Regions from separate parts of the Pseudomonas sp. MF08875 genome, predicted to be linked through region 1. Evidence: predicted binding sites of a transcription regulator. Region 1 holds the regulator's gene; each other region holds the start of a gene.
What was found. The regulator FliA, encoded in region 1, starts transcription of late flagellar genes. The targets are predictions, from matches to a motif close to CTAAAGTTTNNNNNNNNNNNGCCGNTAA.

Region 1 (7,519 bases):
ACTCCCGGGAAAAGGGCGAGATCGCCCGCTCCAAAGAGCTCAACACCCTGGCCATCATGCTCGCCGGCGCCAGTGCGCTGCTGATCTACGGCGCCGGTCTGGCCCAGGACCTGCTGGAGCTGATGCGCCTGAATTTCTCCCTGCCCCGGGAAGTGCTGATGGACACCGGCGCCATGGCCAGCTACCTGCTGCACTCCGGCAAAATCGCCATCCTCGCCTTGCAGCCGGTGCTGATTACCTTGTTGCTGGCCGCGATCATCGGGCCGATTGCCCTGGGCGGCTGGTTGTTCGCCGCCGGCACCCTGGCGCCGAAATTCAGCCGCATGAACCCGGGGGCGGGGATCAAGCGCATGTTCTCGGCCAAGGCCGTGATCGAGCTACTCAAGGCCCTGGCCAAGTTCTTCATCATCCTGTTCGTGGCGTTGGCGGTGTTGTCTGCCGATATCGACGACCTGGTGCGCATCGCCCACGAACCGCTGGACCAAGCGATTATCCACAGCGCCCAAGTGGTGGGCTGGAGCGCTCTGTGGATGGCTTGCGGCTTGCTGCTGATCGTTGCGGTGGACGTGCCCGTGCAGTTGTGGGAAAGCCACAAGAAGCTGTTGATGACCAAGCAGGAGATTCGCGACGAGCACAAGGACCAGGAAGGGCGCCCGGAGGTCAAGCAGCGGATTCGTCAGGTGCAGTACGAAATGTCCCAGCGCCGGATGATGGCCTCGGTGCCCGACGCCGACGTAATTATCACCAACCCGACCCACTACGCCGTGGCCCTCAAGTACGACCCGGAGAAGGGCGCTGCGCCCATGCTGCTGGCCAAGGGCAGCGACTTCACGGCGTTGAAGATCCGCGAAATAGCCGTGGCCAACGACATCCTCCTGCTGGAGTCGCCGGCCCTGGCGCGCTCGATTTTCTACTCCACCGAGCTTGAGCAGGAAATCCCCGCGGGGCTGTACCTGGCCGTGGCCCAGGTGCTGGCCTATGTCTATCAGATCCGCCAGCACCGGGCGGGCAAGGGCAAGCGCCCCGACCCCCTCAAAGACCTGCCGATACCGCCGGATTTGCGCCGCGATTCCTGATGTATTGCTAGCCAGCCTGGCCCAAGTCGGCCCCTATGGGGGTGGGCTCGGCCGCGATAACGCCCTCAAACCCACCTAAAACGCCCGCCCGTATCTCCCTGCGCAAAAGTTGGAAGGCTTCTTGCAGTAGCCGCCCTGCGCCTGCCTCTGGCGTCAAAAGATTGCTTTAAAAGGAACGGTGAATTTCCGGTGGATCGCTCTAACTTGCTCAACTCGGCGCGCAACAACCTGACTGACCTGTCGCGGGGCAATCTGGGCGTGCCGTTGTTGCTGTTGGTCATGCTGGCAATGATGATGTTGCCGATCCCGCCGTTCCTGCTGGACGTGTTCTTTACCTTCAACATCGCCCTGTCCATCGTGGTCCTGCTGGTGTGCGTGTACGCCTTGCGGCCGCTGGATTTCGCCGTGTTCCCCACCATTTTGCTGGTGGCGACGCTGCTGCGCCTGGCGCTCAACGTGGCGTCCACACGGGTGGTAATGCTCCACGGCCAGGACGGCCACGCCGCTGCGGGCAAGGTGATCCAGGCCTTCGGTGAGGTGGTGATCGGCGGTAACTACGTGGTCGGTATCGTGGTGTTCGCGATTTTGATGATTATCAACTTCGTCGTGGTGACCAAGGGTGCTGGGCGGATTTCCGAGGTCAGCGCCCGCTTCACCCTCGACGCCATGCCCGGCAAACAAATGGCCATCGACGCCGACCTCAACGCCGGCCTGATCGATCAGAACCAAGCCAAGATGCGCCGCACGGAAGTGGCCCAGGAAGCCGAGTTCTACGGCTCCATGGACGGTGCCAGCAAATTCGTGCGCGGCGATGCCATCGCCGGCCTGCTGATTCTGTTCATCAACCTGATCGGCGGCATGGCCGTGGGTATCTTCCAGCACGGCATGACCTTCGGCGATGCGGGCAAGGTGTACGCCTTGCTGACCATCGGTGACGGTTTGGTGGCGCAATTGCCATCACTGCTGTTGTCCACCGCTGCCGCGATCATGGTGACCCGGGCTTCGGGTTCCGAAGACATGGGCAAGCAGATCAACCGGCAGATGTTCGCTTCGCCCAAGGCCCTGGCGGTGTCCGCCGGGCTGATGGCGGTGATGGGCCTGGTGCCGGGCATGCCGCACTTCTCGTTCCTGAGCATGGCAGCGGTGGCCGGTGGCGCCGCGTACCTGTTCTGGAAAAAACAGAACACCGTCAAGGTCCAGGCCCTGGAAGAGGTGCAGCGCCAGCAGGAGCTGCTGCCGTCGCCGGCCCGCGCCCAGGAAACCAAGGAGTTGGGCTGGGACGACGTGACCCCCATCGACATGATCGGCCTGGAAGTGGGCTACCGCTTGATCCCGCTGGTGGATCGCAACCAGGGTGGTCAGTTGCTGGCGCGGATCAAGGGCGTGCGCAAGAAGCTGTCCCAGGACCTGGGCTTTCTCATGCCCACGGTGCATATCCGCGACAACCTCGACCTGGCGCCCAGCGCCTATCGCCTGACCCTGATGGGCGTGATCCTGGCCGAAGCGGAGATCTACCCGGACCGCGAACTGGCAATCAACCCCGGCCAAGTGTTCGGCACCCTCAACGGCATCACCGCCAAAGACCCGGCCTTCGGCCTGGACGCGGTGTGGATCGAAATCAGTCAGCGTTCCCAGGCGCAATCGCTGGGCTACACGGTGGTGGACGCCAGCACAGTGGTGGCGACCCACTTGAACCAGATTCTCTACAAGCACTCCAGCGAACTGCTGGGCCACGAAGAGGTCCAGCAACTGATGCAATTGCTGGCCAAGGGCTCGCCGAAGCTGGCTGAAGAGCTGGTGCCGGGGGTGCTGTCGCTGTCGCAGTTGCTCAAAGTGCTGCAAGCCTTGCTCGCCGAACAGGTGCCTGTACGCGACATTCGTAGCATTGCCGAAGCCATCGCCAATAATGCATCCAAGAGTCAAGATACTGCCGCTTTGGTTGCCGCGGTGCGCGTCGGATTGTCCCGCGCTATCGTGCAAAGCATTGTAGGCACTGAGTCTGAGCTGCCTGTCATCACCTTGGAACCAAGGTTGGAACAAATATTGCTCAATAGTCTGCAGAAGGCAGGGCAAGGCGCCGATGAAGGCGTTCTGCTGGAGCCAAGCATGGCCGAGAAGCTGCAGCGTTCGTTGATCGACGCCGCTCAGCGCCAGGAAATGCAAGGTCAACCGGTGATTCTGCTGGTAGCCGGCCCCGTTCGCGCGATGCTCTCGCGGTTCGGACGCCTGGCGGTCCCGGGTTTGCACGTGTTGGCGTATCAGGAAATTCCTGACAACAAGCAAGTGACCATCGTTGCGACAGTAGGGCCCAACGGCTGAGGTAGTGGGTTATGCAAGTGAAGCGTTTTTTCGCCGCCGATATGCGTCAGGCCATGAAACTGGTGCGTGATGAGCTGGGCGCGGATGCGGCCATCATCGGCAACCGGCGGATCGCTGGCGGTGTCGAGCTGACGGCTGCCCTGGATTACAAACTGTCGGCCCTGGCCCCGCGCGTGCCGAACATCGAGCTCGAAGACGAACTGCGCAAGACCCAGTCGCGCATCGTGACCGCCCAGGCCGAATTGAGCCTGCGTGGCGACGGCGACCCGAGCACCAATCGCCAGTTGTTCGCCGGCCTGCCGCTGACTGCCGCCGAACCGCTGATCGAACCGACCTTCGTCGAGCCGCCACGCCCGGCGCCGGTGGCCCCGGCCTCGCAGTCGGTGGACCAGCGCGCGTTCGACTCCATGCGCTTTGAACTCAATGGCCTGCGCGAACTGCTGGAAGTGCAGCTCGGCTCCCTGGCCTGGAACCAGTTGCAAGGCAGCCGCCCGCAGCAGGCCAACCTGTGGCGGCGCCTGCAGCGCATCGGCTTGTCCGGGCCGCTGTCGCGTGACTTGCTGGCCCTGATTACCGAATTCGACGAACCTCGCCAGGCCTGGCGCATGCTGTTGGCGCACCTGGCGCGCATGATCGCCACGCCGGAAATCGAACCCCTGGAAGAGGGGGGTGTGATTGCCATGGTCGGCCCCGCCGGCATGGGCAAGACCACCACCCTGGCCAAATTGGCGGCCCGTTACGTGCTCAAGTACGGCGCGCAGAACATCGCCCTGGTGAGCATGGACAGCTACCGCATCGGCGCCCAGGAGCAGCTCAAGACCTTGGGCCGCATCCTCAACGTCTCGGTGACCCATGTCGATCCGGGCCAGTCCCTGGCGCAAGCCCTCGACCCGCTGCTGCGCAAGCGCGTGGTGCTGATCGACACCGCCGGCCTGCAGGCCAGCGACCCGGCCCTGCGCATGCAGTTGGAAAGCCTGGCCGGGCGCGGCATCCGCTCCAAGAACTACCTGGTGCTGGCCACCACCAGCCAGAAGCAAGTGCTGACCGCCGCGTACCACAGTTACAAGCGTTGCGGGCTGGCTGGCTGCATTCTGACTAAGCTGGACGAGACGGCGAGCCTGGGCGAGGTGTTGAGCCTGGCTATCAGCCATGAATTACCGGTGGCCTATCTGACCGATGGGCCGCGTATTCCCGATGACTTGCACTTGCCGCGCCGCCACCAATTGGTCAGCCGTGCCGTAAGTGTGCAAATGCAGGAAGAACCCAGCGAAGAAGCCATGGCTGACATGTTCGCTGACCTTTACCACAGCCCGGCCAAGCAGGTCGGCTGAGGTTTAATGAATAGATTGCAGTGAACCTACATCGATGGCCTGCCACGCATTGTTCCAACGGTGAACGCGCAGCCAGTTATGTGGCCTCCGTCTAAGTAAGACAAGGTATAGAAAGAACATGGGCAGCATGCATCCCGTACAGGTGATCGCGGTGACCGGCGGCAAAGGTGGCGTCGGGAAGACTAACGTGTCAGTGAACTTGTCCCTGGCTCTGGCGGAGCTTGGCCGACGCGTCATGCTGCTGGACGCCGACCTGGGTCTGGCGAACGTCGACGTGTTACTGGGGCTGACCCCCAAACACACCCTGGCCGATGTGATCGAGGGGCGCTGTGAGCTGCGCGACGTGCTGCTCCAGGGCCCCGGCGGGATCCGCATCGTGCCGGCAGCCTCGGGCACCCAGAGCATGGTGCACCTGAGCCCGGCCCAGCATGCCGGCCTGATCCAGGCGTTCAGCGACATCGGCGACAACCTCGACGTGCTGGTGATCGACACGGCCGCCGGGATCGGCGAGTCGGTGGTCAGTTTCGTGCGCGCGGCCCAGGAAGTGCTGCTGGTGGTGTGCGACGAACCCACCTCCATCACCGACGCCTACGCCCTTATCAAACTGCTCAACCGCGACTACGGCATGAACCGCTTCCGCGTACTGGCCAACATGGCCCAGAGCCCGCAGGAAGGGCGCAACCTGTTCGCTAAGTTGACCAAGGTCACTGATCGCTTCCTGGACGTCGCCTTACAATACGTCGGTGCGGTTCCCTACGACGAGTGCGTACGCAAGGCTGTGCAAAAGCAGCGTGCAGTCTACGAAGCGTTCCCTCGTTCCAAGTGCGCACTGGCGTTCAAAGCCATCGCCCAGAAGGTCGATACCTGGCCACTGCCCGCTAACCCGCGCGGGCATCTGGAGTTTTTTGTCGAGCGGCTTGTGCATCAAACGGCGGGACCTGTGCTATGACAGCCAGCGGCTACAACCTTTACAAGAAGTCGGCGCGTGACAGCCAATACGAATTGATCGAGCGCTATGCGCCCCTGGTCAAGCGCATTGCCTACCACCTGCTGGCACGCCTACCCGCCAGCGTCCAGGTCGAAGACCTGATCCAGGCTGGGATGATCGGTTTGCTTGAAGTCTCGACCAAGTACGACGCCAGCAAGGGCGCCAGCTTCGAGACCTACGCGGGGATTCGTATCCGCGGCGCGATGCTCGATGAGGTGCGTAAAGGCGACTGGGCCCCCCGTTCGGTACACCGCAACACCCGGATGGTCAGTGATGCCATTCGCTCAATTGAAGCTAAAACCGGTCGTGACGCTAAAGATCACGAGGTTGCGGCCGAACTCCAATTGAGCCTCGATGATTATTACGGGATTTTGAACGACACCTTGGGCAGTCGCCTGTTCAGCTTCGACGACCTCTTGCAGGACGGCGAGCATGAAGGGCTGCACGAGGATGGCGCGAGTGCTCATCTGGAGCCGTCGCGCGACCTGGAAGACGAGCGCTTCCAGGCTGCGCTGGCGGACGCGATTGCCAATTTGCCGGAGCGTGAGCGACTGGTCTTGGCGCTGTACTACGACGAAGAGCTGAACCTCAAGGAAATCGGTGAGGTCCTGGGGGTCAGCGAATCGCGGGTCAGCCAGTTACACAGCCAGTGCGCGGCCCGCTTGCGGGGGCGTTTGGGGGAGTGGCGAGCGCGCTGACAGGCAGTGTGGGGGCTCTGCGAACGGGGCCGGTACGGCGTAGCGCCGTACCGGTCTCGGCACGTTTTGCTCCATGTCGCCGGTGAGTGCCCAGCCTGATTGATGAAATGGCGTGTCCAGGTGCTGGATGCGTTTAAGACTGCTTGGAGGTCGAATTGGACAAGAACATGAAAATCCTCATCGTTGATGACTTCTCAACGATGCGGCGGATCATAAAAAACCTGTTGCGTGACCTTGGGTTCACCAACACGGTCGAGGCAGACGACGGCACTACCGCCATCCCTGTGCTCAACAGCGGCAGCATCGACTTTCTGGTGACGGACTGGAACATGCCTGGCATGACCGGTATCGACTTGCTGCGCCATGTGCGCGCCGACGAAAAACTCAAGCACCTGCCGGTGTTGATGGTCACCGCTGAAGCCAAGCGCGAACAGATCATCGAAGCAGCCCAGGCCGGGGTGAACGGCTATGTAGTCAAACCCTTCACGGCCCAGGCGTTGAAAGAAAAGATTGAAAAAATCTTCGAACGCATCGGTTGATGCGCGAAGCCAGTCCGCCACGGGGGCGCTATGGAGCATAACGAATCATCGCAGGGCGATTTTGAATCGACTCTGAAAAAACATGCCCACGAATTGGTCGAAAGCCTTGAAAAAGGCAAGTTCGGCGACGCGGTGCAACTGATCCATGAGCTCAACCAGACCCGTGACCGCGGCCTGTACCAGGAAGTCGGCAAGCTGACGCGCGAATTGCACAGCGCCATCGTCAACTTCCAGATCGACCCGCACATGCCGCAAGCCGAAGAAGTGTCCCAGATCACGGATGCCACTGAACGCCTGGGTTATGTTGTCAGGCTGACCGAGGCTGCGGCCAATCGCACCATGGACCTGGTGGAAAACAGCACGCCGCTGGTCAACGGCTTGGGCCACGACGCCCAGGCCCTGAGCGCGGACTGGGCACGTTTCATGCGCCGCGAAGTGGGTGCCGAAGAGTTTCGCGATCTGGCGCGCCGGGTCGAGGTTTTTTTGGCCCGCAGCGAGAAAGAAACACGCGTGGTGTCGGGCAACCTCAACGACATTCTGCTGGCCCAGGATTACCAGGACCTCACCG
Region 2 (7,519 bases), on a different contig from region 1:
GGTGTAGGTCTTCCAGGTGTTGGAGCCGGTCTTGACCACGTACTGGTCCATCGGGTGGGAGTTACCCTGGGTGTCGTAGATGGTGGTGCTGAACTGCTCGGTGAAGGACTTGAGGTTACTCGGATCGAACGGAATGTCGGTCTGGTTGATGACGTCACTGGTGGACTTGAGGTTACTGGTGGAGTCGACTTTGCTCGACGCCTTGGGCGGCAGGTTGGCCTGGTCGATGCGCAGGTCAGTGAGAATACCCTTGACGACCTTGCCTTCGTCGTCCACGGCGTAGCCTTGCAGGCGGCCGGTACCGTCGGAGGTGGTGACGAAGCCTTCCTTGTCACGCTGGAACGTGCCGGCGCGGGTGTAGCTCAGCGAGCCGTTGGTGCTCAGGGTGAAGAAGCCGCCGCCCTGGATCGCCATGTCCAGCATGCCGCCGGAAGTGTTCACGTCGCCCTGGCTGAACTGCTGGGACACGTTAGCCAGGTTCACGCCGTTGCCGATGGTCTTGCTGCCGTTACCCAGGCGCAGGGCCGAGTAGACGTCCTGGAATTCCGCACGAGAGGACTTGAAACCAGTGGTCGCGACGTTGGCGATGTTGTTACCGGTGACGTCCAGTTGCTTGTTGGATGCATAGAGACCGCTGAGGCCAATGTTGAAAGACATATCTCACTCCTTGTGCCGCGTTATTCGGCTCTACAAACCAATCGTTTGGACTTTGGACAGGGCAACGGCGCCCAGGCCAGCGAGGTTAAGCATGATTTCGCCGCCGGTCTGGCTCAGCGTCACGCTGTTGACGGTCGCCGGCAGGGAGGTCAGCAGGGCAACGGTGCCATCGTCGGTCTTGGTGGTGGCTTTGAAGGAGTAGGTGCCCTTCTCGACTTTCTCACCGGCCGTGTTGGTACCGTCCCAGGTAAAGGTCGGGCTGCCAGCGACCTGGCTGCCCATGTCGATGGTCTTGACGACCTTGCCGTCCTTGTCGGTGACGGTGATGGTGGCGTTGCTGATCGGCTTGCTGACGACCAGAGAACCGGTGAGGCCTTTTTCCGGGTCGACCACCGACGTGTCGGTTTGCACGATCACCGAGCGGCCCACCAGCGACGAGGCCTGCAAGGCCTGGGACGACTTGTAGCTGGTGGACAGCGACGACACCGAGTCATTGAGGGTGGTGATGCCTTCCAGGCTGCTGAACTGCGCCAACTGGGCAACGAACGCGCCGTTGTCCTGGGGCTCCAGCGGGTTCTGGTTTTTCAATTGGGTGACCAGCAACTGCAAGAACGCATCCTTGCCCATGACGGTGCCGTCGGCAGCCTTCTTGGTCGTGTTGGCGCCGTCGGTGCCGCCGGTCTTCTTGACGTTGTTGACGACGTCATTGAAGGCGTTGGCGCTGGTGGTGTCCTTAACGCTCATAGGAGTAGCCCCTTATCACTGACCCAGGGTCAGGACCTTCTGCATCATGGTTTTGGCGGTATTCATCATTTCGGCGTTGGTCTGGAAGGACCGACTGGCGGAAATCATGTCAGCCATTTCCTCGACCACGTTGACGTTGGGGTAATAGACATAGCCCTTGGCGTCAGCGGACGGATGGTTGGGTTCGTAGCGTGCATCCAGGTTGCTCTGGTCTTCGACTACGCCGAGCACCTGCACGCCCTGGCCGGCAGCGTCCTGGTTCTGGAACAGCGAATCGCTGCCGCCGCTCTGGCCGCCCTGGAACATGGTGGCGAACACCGGGTGACGGGCGCGATAGGTCTGGTCGATGCTCGAGGAGACCGTCTCGGCGTTGGCGATGTTACTGGCGACGGTGTTCAGGCGCGTGGTCTGGGCACTCATGCCGGAACCTGCGATGTTAAAAACACTGGACAGGGACATGGTTACTCTCCGCGCAGGGCTGCGATCAACCCTTTGAATTTGCCATTGAGCAGCGTGAAGCTGGCCTGGAAGTTGACCGAGTTCTCGGCATAGTTCGACTGCTCGAGCTGGGCATCCACGGTGTTCTGGTCGATCGAGGGCTGCATCGGCGTGCGATACAGCAACGATTCGTCGCCATTGCCCAGGCCTTGCGCTTCGATATGACGGTTATTGGTCATATTCAAGGCGAAGGCGCCGCTCTTGGTCTTTTCGCTCTGCGCCGCCAGCACAGCCGAAAAGTCCAGATCCCGAGCCTTGTAGTTCGGGGTATCGGCGTTGGCGATGTTGTTGGCCAGGACTTCGGCACGCTTGGCGCGAAAGCCAAGAGCCTGTTCATGGATACCGAGCGCTTTGTCGAAGCTGATGCTCATGTCGGGAAACCTTTGGGTGACCGGTTTTTCGTAGCTGGAACTTAGCAAGCCGCGTGCCAACTGCATAACCCCCCGAAAACACGGGCTTTGCCGGCCCCGGCAAGGCACCGATGCCAGAAAAGCGGCAATGGGTTTCCGCTGGCCGCCGCTTTTCTGCCGCTTTGCGGGGGCGGCAGGTCAGCCACCGGCGCGACGGTAGCGACTCGCCCGCTAACGCGAGCAGGCTCGCTCCCACCGCAGGCCAGCCAACTACAGTGACGGCAAAAAAAACGGGAGCCGCTGAGGGCTCCCGTTTTTCGTTGTCGCCAGCCAATCACTTGGCCTGGTAGATAATGCCCGGGCTGCACTGGACCATCTGGTAGTGGTCCGGCAAGCCGTTCAAGGCTTCCGACGCGCCGAGAAACAGGTAACCGCCCGGTTTCAGGGTGCTGTGGATACGCAGCAGGATGTCTTTCTTCACCTCGGCGGAGAAGTAGATCAGCACGTTGCGGCAGAACACGATATCGAACTTGCCCAGGCTGGCGTAGCTGTCCAAGAGGTTGAACGAGCGAAACTCCACCCGGCTCTTGATCGGTGCCTTAACTGCCCAGCGCCCCGGCCCCTTGGGGTCGAAATAACGCTGCAAGCGCTCGGGCGACAAACCGCGGCCGATGGCCAGGCTGTCGTATTCGCCGGTCTTGCAGTTGTTCAACATGGTGCTCGACAGGTCGGTGGCAACAATCTGCACCCCCATCTTCAACTGCCCCATGTTGACCCGCTCGAACTCGTCGATGGCCATGGACAGGGAGTAAGGTTCCTGCCCCGACGAACAGGCCGCCGACCAGATGCGCAGCCGCTGGCCGGGGTTGGCCTTGATCGCCTGGGGCAGCACCTTGTTCTTGAGCACCTCAAAGGGGTAGGTATCACGAAACCACAGGGTTTCGTTGGTGGTCATGGCGTCCACCACCAACTCGCGCAAACCACTGCGCGGCTGGGTCTGGATACGCTGGACCAACTCCCCCAGGGACTTGATGCCCTGCTGTTCCATCAGTTTGTTGAGACGGCTCGACACCAGATACTGCTTGTTCTCACCGAGCAAAATGCCACAGGCTTTTTCCAGGAAGACCCGGAACTGTTCGAAATCCAAATTACCCGTAGACAAAGATACCGCCTCTAAAATCGTGTTGTTCGCCGGGGCAGGCGCCCCTAGCTGTGATCTGCTGCTTTGATCCGGTCAACGACCCGGGCTGCCAGGTCATCAGGACGGAATTTGGCCAGGAAGTCATCGGCACCGACTTTCTTGACCATCGCCTGATTGAACACTCCGGACAGCGAAGTATGCAGGATGATATGCAGTTTTTGCATGCGTGGATCGTTGCGTATCTCGGCCGTGAGAGTGTAGCCGTCCATTTCCGGCATCTCGATGTCGGAGATCATCATCAAAAATTCTTCTTCGGGCTTCTTGCCCTCGTCCACCAGTTTGCGCAGGTATTCGAACGCCTGGCGACCGTCATTGAGCGCCACCACCTCAACCCCAACGGTTTGCAGGCAACGCGAAACCTGTTTGCGCGCCACCGAGGAGTCATCCACCGTCAACACCCGCAGCGATATGGCCTTTTGCTGGGTTTCGGTGTCCACCACGCCAAAGGAAATCGACTCCGGCGTCGGCGCCACTTCAGCCAGCACCTTCTCTACGTCGATGATTTCCACCAACTGGTTATCGACCCGGGTAACGGCGGTCAGGTAGTGATCGCGCCCGGTGCCCTTGGGTGGCGGGTGGATCTCCTCCCAGTTCATGTTGACGATACGTTCCACCGAGCGCACCAGGAAACCCTGGGTCTTGGTGTTGTACTCCGTGATTATCACGAAGGGGTTGCTTTGGTCCTGCAAACCGCCCGACCCGGTGGCCATCGCCAAGTCCAGAATCGGAATGGTCGCACCGCGAATATTGGCGACACCGCACACGACAGGATGGGACTTAGGCAGCACCGTCAGTTTGGGGCATTGCAGCACCTCCCGAACCTTGAACACGTTGATCCCGTAAAGCTGCGTTCCGTCCAAGCGGAACAACAACAGCTCAAGGCGATTCTGCCCCACCAGTTGCGTGCGCTGGTTCACCGAATCCATTACACCAGCCATGCCCGACTCCCACTACACCCACACACTTGAAAAGATCCGACGCCCGTTCATTGCTAAACGGCACGGCGCTTGCTTTTTAACTCTTATGAACGCCAAAACGACATTTTCCCGACGCCTGACCTCAACCTACCGCAAAGGCCTGTGCGCCTGGTCGGCGCTGTGTTGCCTGGCCGTCGGCGGCCCGGCCCTGGCCGACTCGGTCACCTTGCCTGATCTGCTTATCGGCGTCACCCAAGGGTTTCTTGAATTCACCGTGGAAGACTACCTGGCCACCAGCCAGACCGAAGGACGCTACGAGATCCAGGTCAACCAGCTCGACCCGCGCCTGCGCCTGCCCCAGTGCGACAAGGAATTGACAGCGACCCTGGAGAGCCCCGCCGTGCCCCTGGGCCGTGTCACGGTGCGCGTGCGCTGTGATGGCGCTGCGCCCTGGACCGTGTTCGTACCCGCTCAAGTACGCCTGTTTCGCGAGATCGTGACCACCACCCGGCCGCTCAAGCGCACCGCCATCATCGGCCCCGAAGACGTCACCCTACGCGAGCGTGATATCAGCCTGATAACACAGAGTTACCTGACTTCCGTCGATCAGGCGATCGGGCAAAAACTTGTCCGACCAATGGTCAACGACCAAGTCATTACCCTGGTGCACATGGAGCAGGCCGAAGTGGTGCGCAAGGGCGACCAGGTGGTGATCTCGGCGCGCAGCGGCACCCTCAGCGTGCGGATGCCGGGGGAAGCCCTGTCCAATGGCGGCATGAGCGAACAGATCCGGGTCAAGAACCTCAACTCCCAACGGGTCATCAAGGCACGGGTGACCGCTCCGGGCCAGGTCGAGGTGGCCTTGTAGAGCACTGGCGCTTGCCTCAGTCGTTCCCTAGACTGTGCCAGTACGCCGCGTGGCCCTGGCGCGTTCGTCTACCGATAATTGAGCCTAAAGTTTTTCCGGGTATGGCCGAAAACATGGCAAGCGTCCAAATACCCAGAGGTTTTTTCCATCATGGTCATCGATTTCAGCCGATTAAACAGCTCCCCCTCATTGGCCACCGCCCGTAGCGGCGCCAACAAAGAAACCGGTGATGCCGGGCAGTCCGCGCCGGTCACTACCGCCGCCCAACAGCCCTCCGCCAGCAAAAGCGGGGAATCGGTACACCTGAGCAATGAGGCTCAACAGTTGCAGAAGGTCACCGACAAGCTGCGCGATCAGCCTGCCGTCGATAAGGCCCGCGTGGCCGAGTTGAAGCAAGCGATTGCCGATGGCAGCTATAAAGTCGACAGCAACCGTGTAGCCAGCAAGCTGCTCAATTTCGAAGCCCAGCGCTAGCCCAAGGCCTGCGCCAGGCTTTTGGACGCTTAGAACCCAAGGCCCGTCATGCACGACACCAACTTACTGCAACTGATTACCGACGACTTTGCTCCAGCTCAACAGTTGCTGGAGTTGCTGCAAACCGAGTCCCTGGCCCTCCACGGACGCGACATGCGGCTGCTCGAAGAAATCCTCGCGCAAAAACAGGCGTTAATCATTTTGCTGGAGCAGCATGGCCGCAAGCGCAGCGAAATCCTCGCCAGCCTCAACCTGCCCGCCAACCACAACGGTCTCGCGCAACTGGCCGAGCACTCAAGCATTGGCCCGCAATTGCTGGCGCAAAGCGAAGTCCTGAACCAAAAACTCGCCCAATGCCACGCCATCAACGAGCAGAACGGCCAGTCGATCCAACTGCAACAAGCCACCACCGCACACCAGTTGCGCATTCTCACAGGTGGCGAACCGCCTTCGCTCTACGATGCCCGCGGGTCAACCTCCAAGCTTGCGAAGCCACGCCCGCTCAGTCAGGCTTGAGCCCTTATGAGCGCGCCCTATGAAGCCGCGCCACATGCTGGCAAAATGCCGGATCTTGCGTGTAGTTGTATTTTGTCTGGAGATTGATGAACCGTGTCCAATGCCTTAAACGCGGAAGACGCTCCGCAGCCCCCCAAGGTGCTCACCACACCTCTGGAAATCGCCGCTAACCTGCGGTCGCTGCAAGAGAGCCACGATCCCCTGATTATTACGTTCCATGAACGCAGCCAGCGCTTTCAGAGCTATCTGGTGGAGGTCGACCGCGACAGCGGCATGATTGCCCTCGATGAAATGATCCCCCGCGACGGCGAGCGCTTCATGTTCGGCGGCGAGCCTTTTCGCGTCGAAGGCTTTCACGAAGGCGTGCGGATCGCTTGGGAAAGCAACGGCACCCCGACCCTCGATGAAACCAAGGATCACCGCTGCTACCGCACGGTCATGCCTACCGAAGTGGTCTACCACCAGCGGCGCAACGCCTTTCGCGCGGCCCTGAAACTGGCGCAACTGGTGGATATCGAGTTGGGCGGTGAGAAGCTCAAAGCCCCGGTCAAGGGCAAGCTGTTGGATATTTCCGCCACCGGCTGCAAGTTGCGCTTTGACGGCGACATCTCCGATCGCCTGCAACTGGGCGAGGTCTACGACCGTTTCGTCGCCGCCCTGCCCTTCGGCGCCATGACCGCGCCGGTGGAACTGCGCCACCTGCACCACGAAGAGCGCATCGACACCACGTTCGCCGGCGTGCGCTTTCACAACATGAGTGGCCTGGTACAGCGCCAGGTCGAGCGCTTCGTCTACCAGTTGCAACGCGAAGCGCGGCGCTTCGACAAAGACGACATGTAAATCCGCCAGCACACAAAAAACGGGCAGCTGCGTAAGGGCTGCCCGTTTTTTGTTTTAGGGCCTGGCACCGGTGAAGGTGTGGGGATGTTCGGGGTCTGCGTCGTCAGGCCCGCCGTTTTCGTCAGGCGCCGGTTGCGCATCCGCGTCAGGTTCCAGCTCCGGGTCGGGAGTGGCTGGACTCTGCTGCATCTGGTCTTGCACCACTTGCTCGTCCACCCGTGGGTCGAGGGCCGCCACCAGGGGCGAACTGGACATGCTGTCCGGCATCGCCACGTGGTGCAGCGGTGCATCGTCCACCTGATGCAGGTTGGTCACAGCCTTGGGCCGGATGCGCCAGACCAGGACCAGGGCAAAAAAACTGAAGAAGGCATAGAGCATCTGGCTGCCGAAGAACTTCATCAGCACCCCGGCCACCAGCGGCCCAATGCTGGCACCCACGCCGTAGGTCACCAGC
Region 3 (7,519 bases), on a different contig from region 1:
TGACGCTCGACCGTCCGTTGCATCCGCAAACCCTGGCCAACGGCTTTATCAGCGTCAACGGCACCCCCACCGACTGCGTTCACCTGGGGGTCAACGGCTTGCTCGCGCAGGCGCCGCACATGGTGGTATCCGGGATCAACCTGGGCGCCAATCTGGGGGATGACGTGCTGTATTCGGGCACCGTCGGCGCGGCGCTGGAAGGGCGTTTCCTGGAGCGTCCGTCCTTCGCGTTTTCGCTGGTCTCGCGCCAGGTCGAGAACCTGCCGACGGCCGCCCACTTCGCGCGCAAGCTGATCGAGGCCCAGGCCGGGTTACAGCTGCCACCGCGCACTGTGCTCAACGTCAACGTGCCTAATCTGCCCGTGGATCATATCCGCGGCGTGCAACTGACGCGCCTGGGGCACCGTTCCCGGGCGGCGGCACCGGTGGAAGTGGTCGACCCGCGCGGCCGTTCCGGCTACTGGATCGCGGCTGCTGGCGATGCCGACGACTGCGGTCCTGGTACGGATTTCCACGCGGTGATGCAGGGCTACGTTTCGATTACGCCGTTGCAACTCGATCGCACCTTCAACGACGCCTTTGCCAGCGTCGAAGGCTGGCTGGAGGGGCTGCGCTGATGGCTCGCGAGCAAGACGACATGCTGCGGCGCGGTATCGGCATGACCTCCCAGCGCACGCGGGAGCGCTTGATCCAGCGCTTGTATGAAGAAGGGTTGTCCAACGCCCAGGTGTTGGAGGTGATCCGCCGTACACCACGGCACCTGTTCGTCGATGAAGCGCTGGCCCACCGCGCCTACGAAGACACCGCGCTGCCCATTGGCCACAACCAGACCATTTCCCAGCCGTACATGGTCGCGCGCATGAGTGAACTGCTGTTGGCCGCCGGGCCTCTGGACAAGGTGCTGGAAATCGGCACCGGCTCGGGCTATCAGACGGCGGTGCTGTCGCAATTGGTGGAACGGGTGTTTTCCGTTGAGCGCATCAAGGTCCTGCAGGACCGCGCCAAGGAACGCCTGGTGGAGTTGAACCTGCGAAACGTGGTGTTCCGCTGGGGCGACGGCTGGGAAGGGTGGCCGGCGCTGGCACCGTATAACGGCATTATCGTCACTGCGGTGGCCACTGATGTGCCGCAGGCCTTGCTCGATCAGTTGGCCCCTGGCGGGCGGTTGGTGATTCCGGTGGGGGCTGGCGAAGTTCAGCAATTGATGCTGATTACCCGCGAGGAGCAGGGTTTTTCTCGGCAGGTTCTCGGTGCCGTACGTTTTGTGCCGTTGCTCAATGGCCCCCTGGCCTGAGCATTTATATAAACGCGATGAATTCTGTGCGCGGTCGCCTGTCCTATAACGGCGCCGAAAAGAATAAACAAAACCCGAGCATGAACCGATAGCCAGATAAACCCATCGAATGGGCCTTGGCGTCGGTAAAGCATGCGCAGCCGGTTATACTGGCGACATTCCAAGCCTCAACGGGCACTCTTTTTTATCAGCCACCACAAAGGGAGCGGCGGGTGAGTCTCACAGCCATTGCGCAGCGTATGGATGTAAAAAGCTTTCAGCGACTGGTGATTGGCCTTGTCTTGAGTTCCATGTTGGCTGCCTGTTCCAGCACGCCCAAGGGCAATGTACGGGTGGTCGATCGCAATAATGCAGCGCTTCAGCGGCCGGTAGTGACCACAGGTCAGTACGTGGTCAAACGCAGCGACACCCTGTTTTCGATCGCCTTCCGCTATGGTTGGGACTACAAGGCCCTCGCTGCACGCAACAATATTCCACCGCCTTACACCATCCATCCGGGTCAGACGATTCGCTTCGATGGTCGCTCGGGTTCAACGCCAACCACTGTCGTCACGCAGTCCACTTCGACCCCGTCTTCTTCCAGCAAGACCACTGTGACCCGTCGCCCGGCGGGCACTACCAACGGCGTGATAACCGCTCCGGCGAGTAAGCCTACCCTCGCGCCGCTGCCGCCCGCAGGCCCGGCGCCCAAGGGTTGGGGATGGCCGGCAAATGGCGTTTTGATTGGAAAATTCTCTTCAAACGGTAGTTTGAATAAAGGGATTGATATCGCCGGGGATTTGGGACAGCCTGTTTTAGCTGCGTCTGATGGGGCGGTCGTGTACGCCGGGAGTGGCTTGCGGGGCTACGGCGAGCTCGTCATCATCAAACACAGCGATACCTACGTCAGTGCCTACGGTCATAACCGCAGGCTGTTGGTTCGGGAGGGGCAGCAGGTCAAAGTCGGGCAGGCTATTGCCGAAATGGGGTCAACTGGTACAGACCGGGTGAAACTGCACTTTGAGATTCGCCGTCAGGGTAAGCCTGTAGACCCACTGCAATTCCTGCCACGCCGTTGATCGGTTGTCAGCCTGTTCCCTCACGTAGAAGGAACAGGCTCCAGCGTTGCCAAGGATAAAGGCGCCGCTTGAGCTTGAGGTCGAACTCACCAAAGGACTATAACAATGGCTCTCAGTAAAGAAGTGCCGGAGTTTGACATCGATGATGAGGTTCTCCTGATGGAGGCCGGCATCGCTACGGATTCGATGTCGAATGAGGGATCTGCAACACCTTCAGTTCGCACCAAATCCAAACACTCCGCTTCACTCAAGCAACACAAATACATTGACTACACCCGGGCGCTCGACGCGACCCAGTTGTACCTCAATGAAATCGGCTTTTCCCCACTGCTATCACCGGAAGAAGAAGTTCATTTTGCGCGCTTGTCGCAAAGTGGCGACCCGGCCGGGCGCAAGCGCATGATTGAAAGCAACTTGCGGCTGGTGGTGAAAATCGCCCGACGCTATGTCAATCGTGGGCTTTCACTGCTCGACCTGATCGAAGAGGGCAACCTCGGTTTGATCCGCGCGGTGGAGAAGTTCGACCCGGAACGAGGCTTCCGTTTTTCGACCTACGCAACCTGGTGGATCCGTCAGACCATCGAGCGCGCGATCATGAATCAGACCCGGACCATCCGGTTGCCGATCCATGTGGTCAAGGAACTGAACGTCTACCTTCGGGCCGCACGGGAATTGACGCAAAAACTCGATCACGAACCTTCCCCTGAAGAAATCGCCAACCTGCTGGAAAAACCGGTGGGCGAGGTCAAGCGCATGCTAGGCCTTAACGAGCGGGTTTCCTCGGTGGATGTCTCGCTAGGTCCGGATTCGGATAAAACCTTGCTGGACACCTTGACGGACGATCGCCCTACCGACCCTTGCGAGTTGCTGCAGGACGACGATCTGTCGCAAAGCATCGACCAGTGGCTCTCGGAGCTGACGGACAAACAGCGTGAAGTGGTGATACGCCGCTTCGGGTTGCGTGGCCACGAGAGCAGTACCCTTGAAGATGTTGGCCTTGAGATTGGTTTGACCCGGGAGCGGGTCAGGCAAATCCAGGTCGAGGGGCTCAAACGTCTTCGCGAGATCCTGGAAAAAAATGGCTTATCCAGCGAGTCGCTGTTCCAATAGACCCTTATTGAGCCGGCACAAAAAATCCGGAGCCCTTATGGGGCTCCGGATTTTTTATGGGGCAAGCAAAGCCGATCAGTCGTTGAAGTCTTCCCAACCGCCCATTTGCTTCCAACGGTTGACGATGCCACAGAACAGGTCTGCGGTTTTCTCGGTGTCATAGCGCGCCGAATGCGCCTCGCGGCCATCGAAATCGATATCCGCAGCCTGGCAGGCCTTGGCCAGTACAGTCTGGCCGTAAGCCAAGCCGGCCAGTGTGGCGGTATCGAAGCTGGAGAACGGGTGAAATGGGTTGCGCTTCATGTCCAGGCGCGCCACGGCGGCGTTGAGGAACCCCAGATCAAAGCTGCTGTTGTGACCGACCAGGATCGCTCGTTTGCAACCATTGGCCTTCAGCGCTTTGCGTACACCGCGAAAGATGTCAGTCAGCGCGGCTTCTTCACTCACTGCCATACGTAGCGGGTGGTCGAGCTTGATTCCGGTGAACTCCAGGGCAGCGGCTTCAATGTTGGCGCCCTCGAAAGGCTCGACGCGGAAAAAATAGGTGTGCTCGGGGAACACGAAACCTTTTTCGTCCATGCCAATAGTGGTGGCGGCAATTTCCAGCAGTGCGTCGGTGGCGCAGTTGAAGCCGCCGGTTTCTACGTCGACCACGACAGGCAGGTAGCCCCGGAAGCGGGCCGCCATCGGGTGACGGGAACCGCCGCCGCCATGGCCTTCTTGCTCGTCATCGTAATGGTCTTCACTCACGGGTGTTCCTCCAGCAGGCGCCAGCGCAGTTTTTCACCGGCGCGCAGCGGGATGACAGTCAGCTCGCCGAACGGCAGGCTGGTAGGGGCGGTCCAGTCTTCGCGGACCAGGGTGATGCGATCGGTATTGGCCGGCAAACCGTAGAAGCGCGGGCCATTGAGGCTGGCGAACGCTTCGAGCTTGTCCAGCGCGTTGCGTTGCTCGAAGGCCTCGGCATACAACTCGATTGCCGCATAAGCGGTGTAGCAACCAGCGCAACCGCAGGCGGCTTCCTTGGCGTGCTGAGCATGGGGGGCCGAGTCGGTACCGAGGAAAAACTTGGCATTGCCACTGGTGGCGGCGTCGAGCAGTGCCTGCTGGTGAGTATTGCGCTTGAGGATCGGCAGGCAATAGAAGTGCGGCCGAATACCGCCCACCAGCATGTGATTGCGGTTGTAGAGCAGGTGATGGGCGGTGATGGTCGCCCCCACGTTAGCCGAAGCCTCGCTGACAAACTGCACTGCATCGGCGGTGGTGATGTGCTCGAACACCACTTTCAGGGTCGGGAACAACTCGACCACGCGGCGCATGTGTTCATCGATAAAGAATTTTTCGCGATCGAAGACATCGACATCACCACGGGTGACTTCACCATGAATCAGCAAAGGCATGCCGACTTCGGCCATGGCCTCGATCGCCGGCAGGATTTTGTCGATGCTGGTGACGCCGGAGTCCGAGTTGGTGGTTGCGCCAGCCGGGTACAGTTTGGCGGCGTGCACGAAGCCGCTGGCCTTGGCCTCGCGGACATCTTGCGGTTGGGTGCGGTCGGTGAGGTACAGCACCATCAGCGGCTCGAAGCGACTGCCGGCCGGCCGCGCAGCGAGGATGCGCTGGCGATAGGCATCGGCTTCAGCGGCGTTGCGCACCGGGGGTACCAGGTTGGGCATGATGATGGCGCGACCAAAGGTGCGCGCAACATCCGCCACAGTATTGGGCAGAGCAGCACCATCACGCAGGTGTATGTGCCAGTCGTCGGGACGCAGCAGGGTCAGGCGGTCGGACATTGGGGATTCCAGGCGGGTCAAACTGAGGCGAATGCTACCGGAAAAGACTCTTGCAGGCACTCGCTATCAAGTTTTGTCGCTGGCAACCGATATGCTCAAGGTATGCCGTAAATGAATGTATCGGTCTTTTCAGTTGTAGAAGCCAGTGGAGCCGCCCGTGCGCCAGCGTTATCTAGCCTTGCTCAGTGTGTTTGCCAGCCTGCCGGCCATGGCCCTGACTTTCCAGACTCGTCTGGAGAGCATTGAGTGGAAGGTCGAAGGCGACAAGTTCGAGTGTCGCCTGGCGCAGCCGATCACCGATTTCGGCTCTGGCGAGTTCGTGCGCCGCGCGGGCGAGCAGGCGACGTTTCGCCTCAAAGCCTTTAACGCCTTGCTCGGCGGTGGCTCGGCGACATTGCTGGCGGCGGCGGCCCCGTGGCAGCCGGGGCGTGCTGATATCAACTTGGGGACGGTCAGAAGTGGCAGTGGCGATGTACTGTTCAACAGCTCTCAAGCCCAGGCTGGCCGGCTTATCAGCGGCCTGATGGACGGCCGCAGCCCTGTCGTGCGCCACTACTCCCGCGACGCAGGGGTTTCGGAAATCCGCCTGTTGCCGGTGCGATTCAGCAAGGCCTATAGCGACTATCAAGGTTGCGTGGCCAAGCTCCTGCCCATGAACTTCGAACAAGTGAAGCTGGGCCAGGTTGGGTTTCCGGGCGGCGGCATCGAGCTCGATGAGCAAGCCAAGGCCAAGTTGCAAGTGATGCTCGACTATATGAAGGCCGACCCCACGGTCAACCACATCGAACTCGACGGCCACTCCGATAACAGCGGCAACCGTTTGACCAACCGCGATTTGTCGCGCCGCCGGGCCTTGGCGGTGATGGAGTTCTTCAAGGCCAACGGCATAGAAGAATCCCAGGTGACCATCAGGTTCCATGGCGAACGTTATCCCTTGGTGGCCAACACCAACTCCGCCAACCGGGCCAAGAACCGTCGGGTCAACATTCATCTGCAACGGGTCGCGCCCGTCGAGAAACCGGCCCCGCAAGCCGCTTCCACGTCCAACGCGGCTGCGACGTCTTGAAGCAGCGCTAGTCGCCCGCTCGACATAATCTGTCGCTTCGTCGTCATAAGCTGTCGCGCCACTGTAAATCATCCGCTTGGAACGGTAGACTTGTCGGCTTTCCGTAGAACCCGGTGGAGTGATGGCATGGCGGACGTAAACAAGGTCGTTCTGGCGTATTCCGGCGGCCTGGACACTTCGGTGATCCTCAAGTGGCTGCAGGATACTTACAACTGTGAAGTGGTGACGTTCACCGCTGACCTGGGTCAGGGCGAAGAGGTCGAACCTGCACGCGCCAAGGCACAAGCCATGGGCGTGAAAGAAATCTACATCGACGACCTGCGCGAAGAATTTGTGCGTGATTTCGTTTTCCCGATGTTCCGCGCCAACACCGTTTACGAAGGCGAGTACCTGCTGGGTACTTCCATTGCCCGCCCGTTGATCGCCAAGCGCCTGATCGAAATCGCCAACGAAACCGGTGCCGATGCCATCTCCCATGGCGCGACCGGTAAAGGCAACGATCAAGTGCGTTTCGAGCTGGGCGCTTACGCCCTCAAGCCCGGTGTGAAAGTCATTGCGCCGTGGCGTGAATGGGACCTGCTGTCGCGCGAGAAGCTGATGGATTATGCCGAGAAGCACGGCATTCCGATCGAGCGTCATGGCAAAAAGAAATCCCCGTACTCGATGGACGCCAACCTGCTACACATCTCCTATGAAGGTGGCGTGCTGGAAGACACCTGGACCGAGCACGAAGAAGACATGTGGCGTTGGACCGTCTCCCCGGAGAAGGCTCCCGATGCCCCGCAGTATCTGGAATTGACCTACCGTAACGGCGATATCGTTGCCCTGGACGGTGTCGAAATGACTCCGGCCACCGTTCTGGCCACCCTGAACCGCATCGGTGGCGAACATGGCATCGGTCGTCTGGATATCGTCGAGAACCGTTACGTCGGTATGAAGTCCCGTGGCTGCTACGAAACCCCTGGCGGCACCATCATGCTGCGTGCGCACCGCGCCATTGAGTCCATCACCCTGGACCGTGAGGTCGCTCACCTTAAAGATGAGTTGATGCCCAAGTACGCCAGCCTGATCTATACCGGCTACTGGTGGAGCCCAGAGCGTCTGATGCTGCAACAAATGATTGATGCTTCCCAGGCTCACGTGAACGGTGTGGTTCGCCTGAAATTGTACAAGGGCAATGTGATTGTCACTGGGCGCA
Region 4 (7,519 bases), on a different contig from region 1:
GACGCGGGATCAGTGCTCGTCGTTGTAGACGAACTTGGGCATTTCCCAGTGAAAGCGGATCGCCAGCAGGCGTAACAGGAAGCCGCCAAACAGAGTGATAAGGATGGCTTGCTCGCCCGGCAGGTTCAGCCACAGGCAGAACATGTAGCACCAGGCTGCGGCGAAGGAGACGCTGGCGTAAAGCTCGCGACGGAAGATTAGCGGGATGTCGTTGCAGAAAATATCCCGCAGGATGCCGCCGAAAACGCCGGTAATGACCCCGCTGACGGATGCCACCAACATGCCGTGGCCCATTTCCAGGGAGGTCATGCAGCCGATCAGGGTAAACGCCACCAGGCCCACGGCGTCGAGCACCAAAAACAGCGAGCGCAGATGGCGCATCCAACGCGCGGTAAACACCGTGAACATCGCCGCCACCGTGGTCAGCACCAAGTATTCCGGGTGCTTGACCCACGTCAGCGGGTAGTGGCCCAGCAGCACGTCACGCACCGAACCGCCCCCCAGCGCCGTCACACAGGCGATCAGCACCACGCCAAACCAATCCATGCCACGGCGCCCCGCAGAGAGTGCGCCGGTCATGGCTTCAGCGGTAATGGCAATCAAATAGAGCATCAACAGCATGATGGCGGTCCTGACAGGAAGGCGCGCAGTCTAGCCATTATGTGATGGCACCAAAAGAGGGCGGTGCCAGGAAAACCGTGGGGCGGCTCCCACAGGTTCGCAGATGCCCTGTAGGAGCGGGCTTGCCCGAGATGGGGCCTTCAGCCCCTCTACACAATCAAAACTTGATGAAGTGCTTGCGGTAATGCTGCAACTCGCCAATGGACTCGCGGATGTCGTCCAGGGCCAGGTGGGTGCTGCCTTTGTGGAAGCTGTCCTTGACCTCAGGCGCCCAGCGCGCGGCCAACTCCTTGAGGGTGGAGACGTCCAGGTTGCGGTAGTGGAAGTAGCTTTCCAGCGCTTTCATGTGGGTATAGAGGAAGCGCCGGTCCTGACAGATGCTATTGCCGCAGATCGGCGATTTGCCCTTGGGCACCCACTGCTCCAGGAAAGCGATGGTCTGCGCTTCGGCCTCGGCCATGCTGATGCGGCTGTCGCGCACGCGCTGGGTCAGGCCCGAGCCGCCGTGCTGGCGTGTATTCCACTCGTCCATACCGGCGAGGATTGCGTCGCTGTGGTGGATTGCGATCACCGGGCCTTCGGCCAGGGTGTTGAGGTCGCTGTCGGTGACGATGGTCGCCATCTCGATGATGACGTCGGTGTCGGGGTTCAACCCGGTCATTTCCAGGTCGATCCAAATCAGATTCTGTGGGTTTTGCATGGGTTGGCTCCTCCGGTAGTCGCGCAGTTTAGCCTAGGGGATAGCGCGAGCGTGCTAAACTCGCGGCCGTTTTACCTCTTCGCTGCATTCTCAACACGGAACACCCATGGCCAAACGCCAACTCAATCGTCGTCAAAACTGGCGCATCGAAAAAATCCAGGGCGAGCGCGCTGCCCGCGCCGCAAAACGCGAGTCCTCGGCGGTGCAAGCCCTGGAGGGCGGCGACCTGGGCCCCGAACAAACGGGCCTGGTGATCGCTCACTTCGGCGTGCAGGTCGAGGTCGAGGCCCGCGAAGGCGAGTCGGCCGGCCAGGTGTTCCGCTGCCACTTGCGGGCCAACCTGCCGGCGCTGGTGACCGGCGATCAGGTTGTATGGCGAGCCGGCAACCAGGGCATCGGCGTGATCGTGGCGCAACTGCCGCGCAACACCGAACTGTGCCGCCCCGACAGCCGCGGCCAGCTCAAGCCTGTGGCGGCCAACGTCGACATGATCGTGATCGTCTTCGCGCCGCTGCCCGAGCCCCACGCCAACCTGATCGACCGCTACCTGGTAGCGGCCGAGCACGCGGGCATCCGGCCGTTGCTACTGCTCAACAAATTCGACCTGATCGACGAGCAGAACGCCCCAGCGCTCAATGCCCTGTTGGCCGTCTACCGCACCCTGGGCTACCCGGTGCTAGAAGTGTCAGCGCACCACGGCAACGGCATGGAGCAACTGCAACAACAGCTGGACGGGCGCATCAGCGTGTTCGTCGGCCAGTCGGGCGTGGGCAAGTCGTCCCTGGTCAACAGCCTGTTGCCGGAAGTGGAAACCCGCGTCGGCCCACTGTCGGAGCTGTCCGGCCAGGGTACCCACACCACCACCACCGCGCGCCTGTTCCACTTTCCTGGCGGCGGCGAGCTGATCGACTCCCCGGGCATCCGTGAATTTGGCCTGGGCCACGTCAGCCGCGCCGATGTGGAGGCCGGGTTCATCGAGTTCAACGACTTGATCGGCACCTGCCGCTTCCGCGACTGCAAGCACGACCGCGAACCCGGTTGCGCCCTGCTCAAGGCGCTGGAAGATGGCCGCGTGCAGCAGCAGCGGATGAACAGCTACCGCTCGATCATCGCCAGCCTGCCCGAAAGCAGTTACTAGGCCAGCGGCGCACTAAAAAGCCCCCGCGACAGTGAATGTCGCGGGGGCTTTTTTTGTCGCGGTGGTTACTGCGCCGCCGGCGCCTTGGCGCCGCCATCCTCGAAGATGTTGAGCTTCTCGCGCAGCTCGTGGGGCGGCAGCGGCACCTTGTCGGCCGGCAAGGCGTTCGGGTCGGCCGGCACTTCGCCCGGCGCGCCCTCGCCCTGGGTCGGCGTAGTCGGCTCGGCGGGTTGCTGCTCGCCTTCGATGGCTCGCTGGGCCTTGCGAGTCATCACCACGATGTCGATGCGACGGTTGACCGGGTTGAACGGCTTGGCCCGGTCAAACAACGCCGAGGAGGCAAAGCCCACCACCCGCGCCACTTGTGGATCGGGGTAACCACCGGCAACCAAGGCCCGGCGTGCCGCGTTGGCGCGGTTGGCCGACAGCTCCCAGTTGCCGAACTCGCCGGCACCCGAATAAGGCGTGGCGTCGGTATGGCCGCTGATGCTGATCTTGTTCGGCACCGCTTTGATGGTGTCGGCCATGGCCAGCAGGATGTCCTCGAAATACGGCTTGAGGCGTGCACTGCCGGAGTCGAACATCGGCCGGTTCTCGGCGTCCATGATCTGGATGCGCAAACCGTCCGGCGTGATCTCGAAGAGGATCTGGTCCTTGAACTTTTGCAGTTGCGGGTTTTCATCGACCTTGTTCTGCAACTCTTGCAGCAGCAGCTCTAGGCGCTCCTGCTCGACCTGCTCGGCCATGCCTTCGACCTGGTCGGTATCGACCGTGACCTTGTCCGGTTGCGGCTGGGACTTGACCTCGGGGTTGAGGGTAGTGTCCGGCGCCAGCTCCGGCGAGCCGCCCAGGTCGATGATGTAGGGCGTACCGCTTTCGGAAAAACCGATGGGGTCTTTGAAGTAACCGGCGATGGCGATCTTCTGTTCCGGCGTGGCGGTGGACAGCAGCCACAACACCAGGAAGAACGCCATCATCGCTGTCGCGAAGTCGGCGAAGGCGATTTTCCAGGCGCCCCCGTGGTGTCCGGCAGCGAAGCGCTTGACGCGCTTGATGATAATCGGCTGGTTGTTTTCCATGGCTTAGCGACCGCGAACCGCTTGTTCCAGCTCCGAGAAGCTCGGGCGATGCAGCGGGTAAAGCACCTTGCGCCCGAATTCCACCGCCAGGGACGGCGGCATGCCGGAAGCCGAAGCCACCAGGGAAGCCTTGATGGCTTCGTAGACGTTCAGTTCTTCCTTGGCGTCGTGGGCCAGGGACGTGGCCAGCGGGCCGAAGAAGCCGTAGGCCGCGAGAATACCGAAGAACGTACCCACCAGCGCCGCACCGACGTGCATGCCGATGGCCGCCTGGTCACCCTCGCCCAGCGACGCCATGGTCACCACGATACCCAGTACCGCCGCGACGATACCGAAGCCCGGCATGCCGTCGGCGATGCCGGTCACCGCATGGGAAGGATGCTCCAGCTCTTCTTTCATGCTGAACAGCTCCATGTCGAACAAGCCTTCGAGCTCGTGCGGGGCCATGTTGCCCGAGGACATGATGCGCAGGTAGTCGCAGACGTAGGCCGTCATGCGGTCGTCCTTGAGCACGGTGGGGTATTTGGCAAAGATCGGGCTGGCGGCGGCGTCTTCGATATCCGCCTCGATGGCCATCATGCCTTCGCGGCGGCTCTTGTTGAGGATCTCGTAGATCAGGCCCAGCACTTCAAGATAAAAAGCGTGGCTGAAACGCGAGCCAAACATGCCAAGGGACTTTTTAATGACATGCATCGTCATATGCCCAGGGTTTGCCTGCAAGAATGCACCGAAAGCCGCGCCCCCGATAATCAACACCTCGAAAGGTTGGATCAGGGCGGCGATCTTGCCGTGGGAAAGCACGTATCCGCCGAGCACGCTCGCGAACACGACGATGATGCCGATAATTTTAGCCATAGTAGGGAAGTACTTATTGAGTCGGGTTCAAGGTCATATTCGGAAGTTAATGAATCTCTTCTTCTGCTTATCGGCAAAACTGCGCCAGACTATAGCCAGTTCAGGCGAAAAGCCAATTTGGCCCGTTGCGGGCGCACTGCCAGTCAATAGTGATCGCGATCAACCATGACTAATGAAACGACAGTCCCAACTTCACGCCCCCACACGCTTGAAGGCTGGGTAAAGTTGCTCGATGCCGTGCGCCTGCCGGTGCCGCAGGCGAGCCATGACCGTGTGTGCAAGGCCATCGCCGACAGCCGCAGCTCCATGCGTGATATCGCCGAGCTGATGCAAGACAGCCCAGCCCTGGCTCTGAGCGTGATCCGCGAGGCCAACCAGCACACCCACGGCAGCATGACCGAGACTGCGGAAAACCTTGAAGTGGCCCTTAATCGCCTGGGCCTCAAGCGCACCGAGCAACTGCTGGCCCACCTCCCCGCCCGCCCTGAAAGCGAAATCCCCATCGCGCTGCGCCAGTTGCAGCTCATCAGCCAGCACGCCACCCAGCAGGCCAACGGCCTGTTCGGCAGTCGCCTGGCGCGGCTGTGGCAAGACATCCATTGGGGCAGCCTGCTGTTCCTGTCGCCGCTGTGGCCATTGGCGCTGACCTACCCGCAACTGCTCGATGAGTGGGAATTGCGGGTGATCCGCCGCGGGCAATCGGCCCACAAGGTGGAAAAGGAACTGTTCGGCGTGCGCCTGCTGGTGCTGTGCCAGGCCCTGGTGGACCTGTGGCGGCTGCCGATCTGGGTGCAGCAGGGTTATCGCCTGCTGCTGAACGAACAGCGTTTGCTGGTCCAGGTCCTGCACATCGCCCGTGGCGCGGACAACCCGCTGCACCAGCAGCAACTGCTCGATGCCGACCCGGCGCTACGCCGCTGGCTCAACCAACCGGCCAACACCGTGCTGCTGGCCAATGGCATTGCCCTGGCGGCGCAACAATCCTGGTCCTGCCCACACCTGCTGCGCTGGCAATTCCTCACCAGCCTTTACCTGCAAACACCCATGGACGAGTTGCAGCAGCACATACACCAGCAAGCCGTGCGCAGCGCCCAGCACCACGCCATGGCAGACCTGTGGCACCCGGCCATTTCCCTGATCTGGCCCTGGGGCGCCGAGCACCTGCACCCCGGCCAATTACCGGCGCCGGCACCCACCGCTGAAGATCTGGCGCTGTGGCGCAAGCTCTGCGGGCAACTGCTGGCCGAGCCCAGTGTGTTCACCAACGCCATGCACCTGACCACATTCGCCCGCGACGCCCTGGTGGCGTGCGGCATGCACCGGGTGATGATCCTGATGACCGACCGCAACCAAAGTGTGCTGCGCGCCCATCAGACCGCCGGCCTGCCCAAGGGCATGGCCACCTTGAGCCTGCAAGTGAACCAGAGCACTGTGCTGCAACGCCTGCTCAGCCAACCGGCGCAGGTGCGCCTGAGCCCGGCCAACAACGCCCAGTTCTCCGCCCACCTGCCCGCCAGCCTGCGCGCGCCCTTCGATGGCAATCATTTGCTGCTGCGCTCGCTGTCCAACAACGGCCGGGTGGTGATGGTGGTCATGGCGGATCAGGGCGGTGGGCCGTTCTCGGAAATCACCGTGCAAGCCTTCGGCAAAACCGCGCAGTGCATCGAAAAAGCCCTGCACAGCTTTACCGCCCACGGCTAAGCGCTACAATCGCTCCCTTTGTGCTCTGGAGACGCAGATGTCCGACTTCTCTGGCTTGACGCTGGTCATTGAGCCCAGCGACCTGCTCGCGCGCCTCGATGCCCGCGACCTGATCCTGGTAGACCTCACCAGCGCCGCCCGCTACGCCACCGGGCATATTCCCGGCGCCCGCTTCGTCGACCCCAAGCGCACCCAACTGGGCCAGCCGCCAGCGCCGGGGCTGCTGCCCAGCCAGGTAGCCCTGGAAAACCTGTTCGGCGAACTGGGGCACCACCCCGACGCCACCTACGTGGTTTATGACGACGAGGGCGGCGGTTGGGCCGGGCGCTTTATCTGGCTGCTCGATGTCATTGGCCACGCCCGTTACCACTACCTCGACGGTGGCCTGCCGGCGTGGCTGGCCGAAGGCCTGCCGGTTTCGACCGAAACCCCTGCGCCAGCCGCCGGCCCGGTGGCGCTGCCCCTGCACGACGAACCCACCGCAACCCGCGAATACCTGCAAAGCCGCATCGGCGCCGCCGACCTGGCGATCTGGGACGCCCGCAGCCCGCAGGAATACAGCGGCGAAAAAGTCCTCGCCGCCAAGGCCGGGCACATCCCCGGCGCTGTGAACTTCGAGTGGACCGCCGCCATGGACCCGGCGCGCCACCTGCGCATGCGTACTGACCTGGCGCCAACCCTCCAAGGCCTGGGCATCACCCCGGACAAAGAAATCATCACCCACTGCCAGACGCATCACCGCTCCGGCTTCACCTACCTGGTGGCCAAGGCGCTGGGTTACCCGCGCGTCAAAGGCTATGCCGGCTCCTGGGGCGAATGGGGCAACCACCCCGACACCCCTGTCGAGATTTAAGGTTTTTTAAGGACCCCCAATGAAAAAGCGTTTGTTTATCCTCAGCCAGTACCTGCTGCCCCACCACTTGCTCTCGCGCCTGGCCGGCTGCATCGCCGAATGCCGCGTGCGCTGGTTCAAAAACGCCTTCACCGCGTGGTTCGCCAAACGCTATGAGGTGGACATGTCCCAGGCCTTGGTCGAAGACCTGACTGCCTACGAGCACTTCAACGCGTTCTTCACCCGCGCCCTCAAAGAAGGCGCACGCCCGCTGGACGAAACCCCAGGGGCGATTCTCAGCCCGGCCGACGGCGCCGTCAGCCAACTGGGCCCGATCGAGCACGGCCGCGTGTTCCAGGCCAAGGGCCACAGTTTCAGCGTGCTGGAATTGCTCGGCGGTGATGCCGCGACAGCAGCACCGTTCATGGGCGGCGATTTCGCCACCATTTACCTGTCGCCCAAGGACTACCACCGCGTGCACATGCCGCTGGCCGGCACCCTGCGGGAAATGGTGTATATCCCTGGGCGGATTTTCTCGGTCAACCAGACCACCGCCGAAAACGTGCCGGAGCTGTTTGCCCGCAACGAGCGCG

Region 2: the regulator FliA is predicted to act here: its motif matches at 5,320-5,347, upstream of flgM (flagellar biosynthesis anti-sigma factor FlgM).
Region 3: the regulator FliA is predicted to act here: its motif matches at 5,321-5,348, upstream of AC19YT_RS03180 (flagellar protein MotY).
Region 4: the regulator FliA is predicted to act here: its motif matches at 4,461-4,488, upstream of motA (flagellar motor stator protein MotA).

What each region holds. Positions count from the first base shown of each region.
Region 1 covers NZ_JCBCUW010000025.1:52,950-60,468, reverse strand. Annotated here, with positions in the region: gene flhB (flagellar biosynthesis protein FlhB) at 1-1,076, shown strand, start outside; gene flhA (flagellar biosynthesis protein FlhA) at 1,266-3,395, shown strand; gene flhF (flagellar biosynthesis GTPase FlhF) at 3,407-4,726, shown strand; gene fleN (flagellar synthesis regulator FleN) at 4,845-5,675, shown strand; gene fliA (RNA polymerase sigma factor FliA) at 5,672-6,412, shown strand; gene AC19YT_RS16125 (chemotaxis response regulator CheY) at 6,580-6,951, shown strand; gene AC19YT_RS16120 (protein phosphatase CheZ) at 6,982-7,519, shown strand, end outside.
Region 2 covers NZ_JCBCUW010000013.1:47,899-55,417, reverse strand. Annotated here, with positions in the region: gene flgE (flagellar hook protein FlgE) at 1-657, opposite strand, end outside; gene flgD (flagellar hook assembly protein FlgD) at 688-1,401, opposite strand; gene flgC (flagellar basal body rod protein FlgC) at 1,417-1,860, opposite strand; gene flgB (flagellar basal body rod protein FlgB) at 1,863-2,270, opposite strand; gene cheR (protein-glutamate O-methyltransferase CheR) at 2,584-3,411, opposite strand; gene AC19YT_RS09840 (chemotaxis protein CheV) at 3,456-4,388, opposite strand; gene flgA (flagellar basal body P-ring formation chaperone FlgA) at 4,474-5,235, shown strand; gene flgM (flagellar biosynthesis anti-sigma factor FlgM) at 5,386-5,709, shown strand; gene AC19YT_RS09825 (flagella synthesis protein FlgN) at 5,758-6,225, shown strand; gene AC19YT_RS09820 (flagellar brake protein) at 6,319-7,065, shown strand; gene AC19YT_RS09815 (MFS transporter) at 7,120-7,519, opposite strand, start outside.
Region 3 covers NZ_JCBCUW010000003.1:189,125-196,643, forward strand. Annotated here, with positions in the region: gene surE (5'/3'-nucleotidase SurE) at 1-617, shown strand, start outside; gene AC19YT_RS03155 (protein-L-isoaspartate(D-aspartate) O-methyltransferase) at 659-1,294, shown strand; gene AC19YT_RS03160 (peptidoglycan DD-metalloendopeptidase family protein) at 1,507-2,352, shown strand; gene rpoS (RNA polymerase sigma factor RpoS) at 2,458-3,462, shown strand; gene rnt (ribonuclease T) at 3,538-4,212, opposite strand; gene pyrC (dihydroorotase) at 4,209-5,255, opposite strand; gene AC19YT_RS03180 (flagellar protein MotY) at 5,413-6,321, shown strand; gene AC19YT_RS03185 (argininosuccinate synthase) at 6,448-7,519, shown strand, end outside.
Region 4 covers NZ_JCBCUW010000005.1:121,288-128,806, reverse strand. Annotated here, with positions in the region: gene queG (tRNA epoxyqueuosine(34) reductase QueG) at 1-28, shown strand, start outside; gene AC19YT_RS04585 (trimeric intracellular cation channel family protein) at 10-624, opposite strand; gene orn (oligoribonuclease) at 779-1,321, opposite strand; gene rsgA (small ribosomal subunit biogenesis GTPase RsgA) at 1,428-2,459, shown strand; gene motB (flagellar motor protein MotB) at 2,525-3,538, opposite strand; gene motA (flagellar motor stator protein MotA) at 3,542-4,393, opposite strand; gene AC19YT_RS04560 (HDOD domain-containing protein) at 4,559-6,094, shown strand; gene AC19YT_RS04555 (rhodanese-like domain-containing protein) at 6,132-6,947, shown strand; gene asd (archaetidylserine decarboxylase) at 6,967-7,519, shown strand, end outside.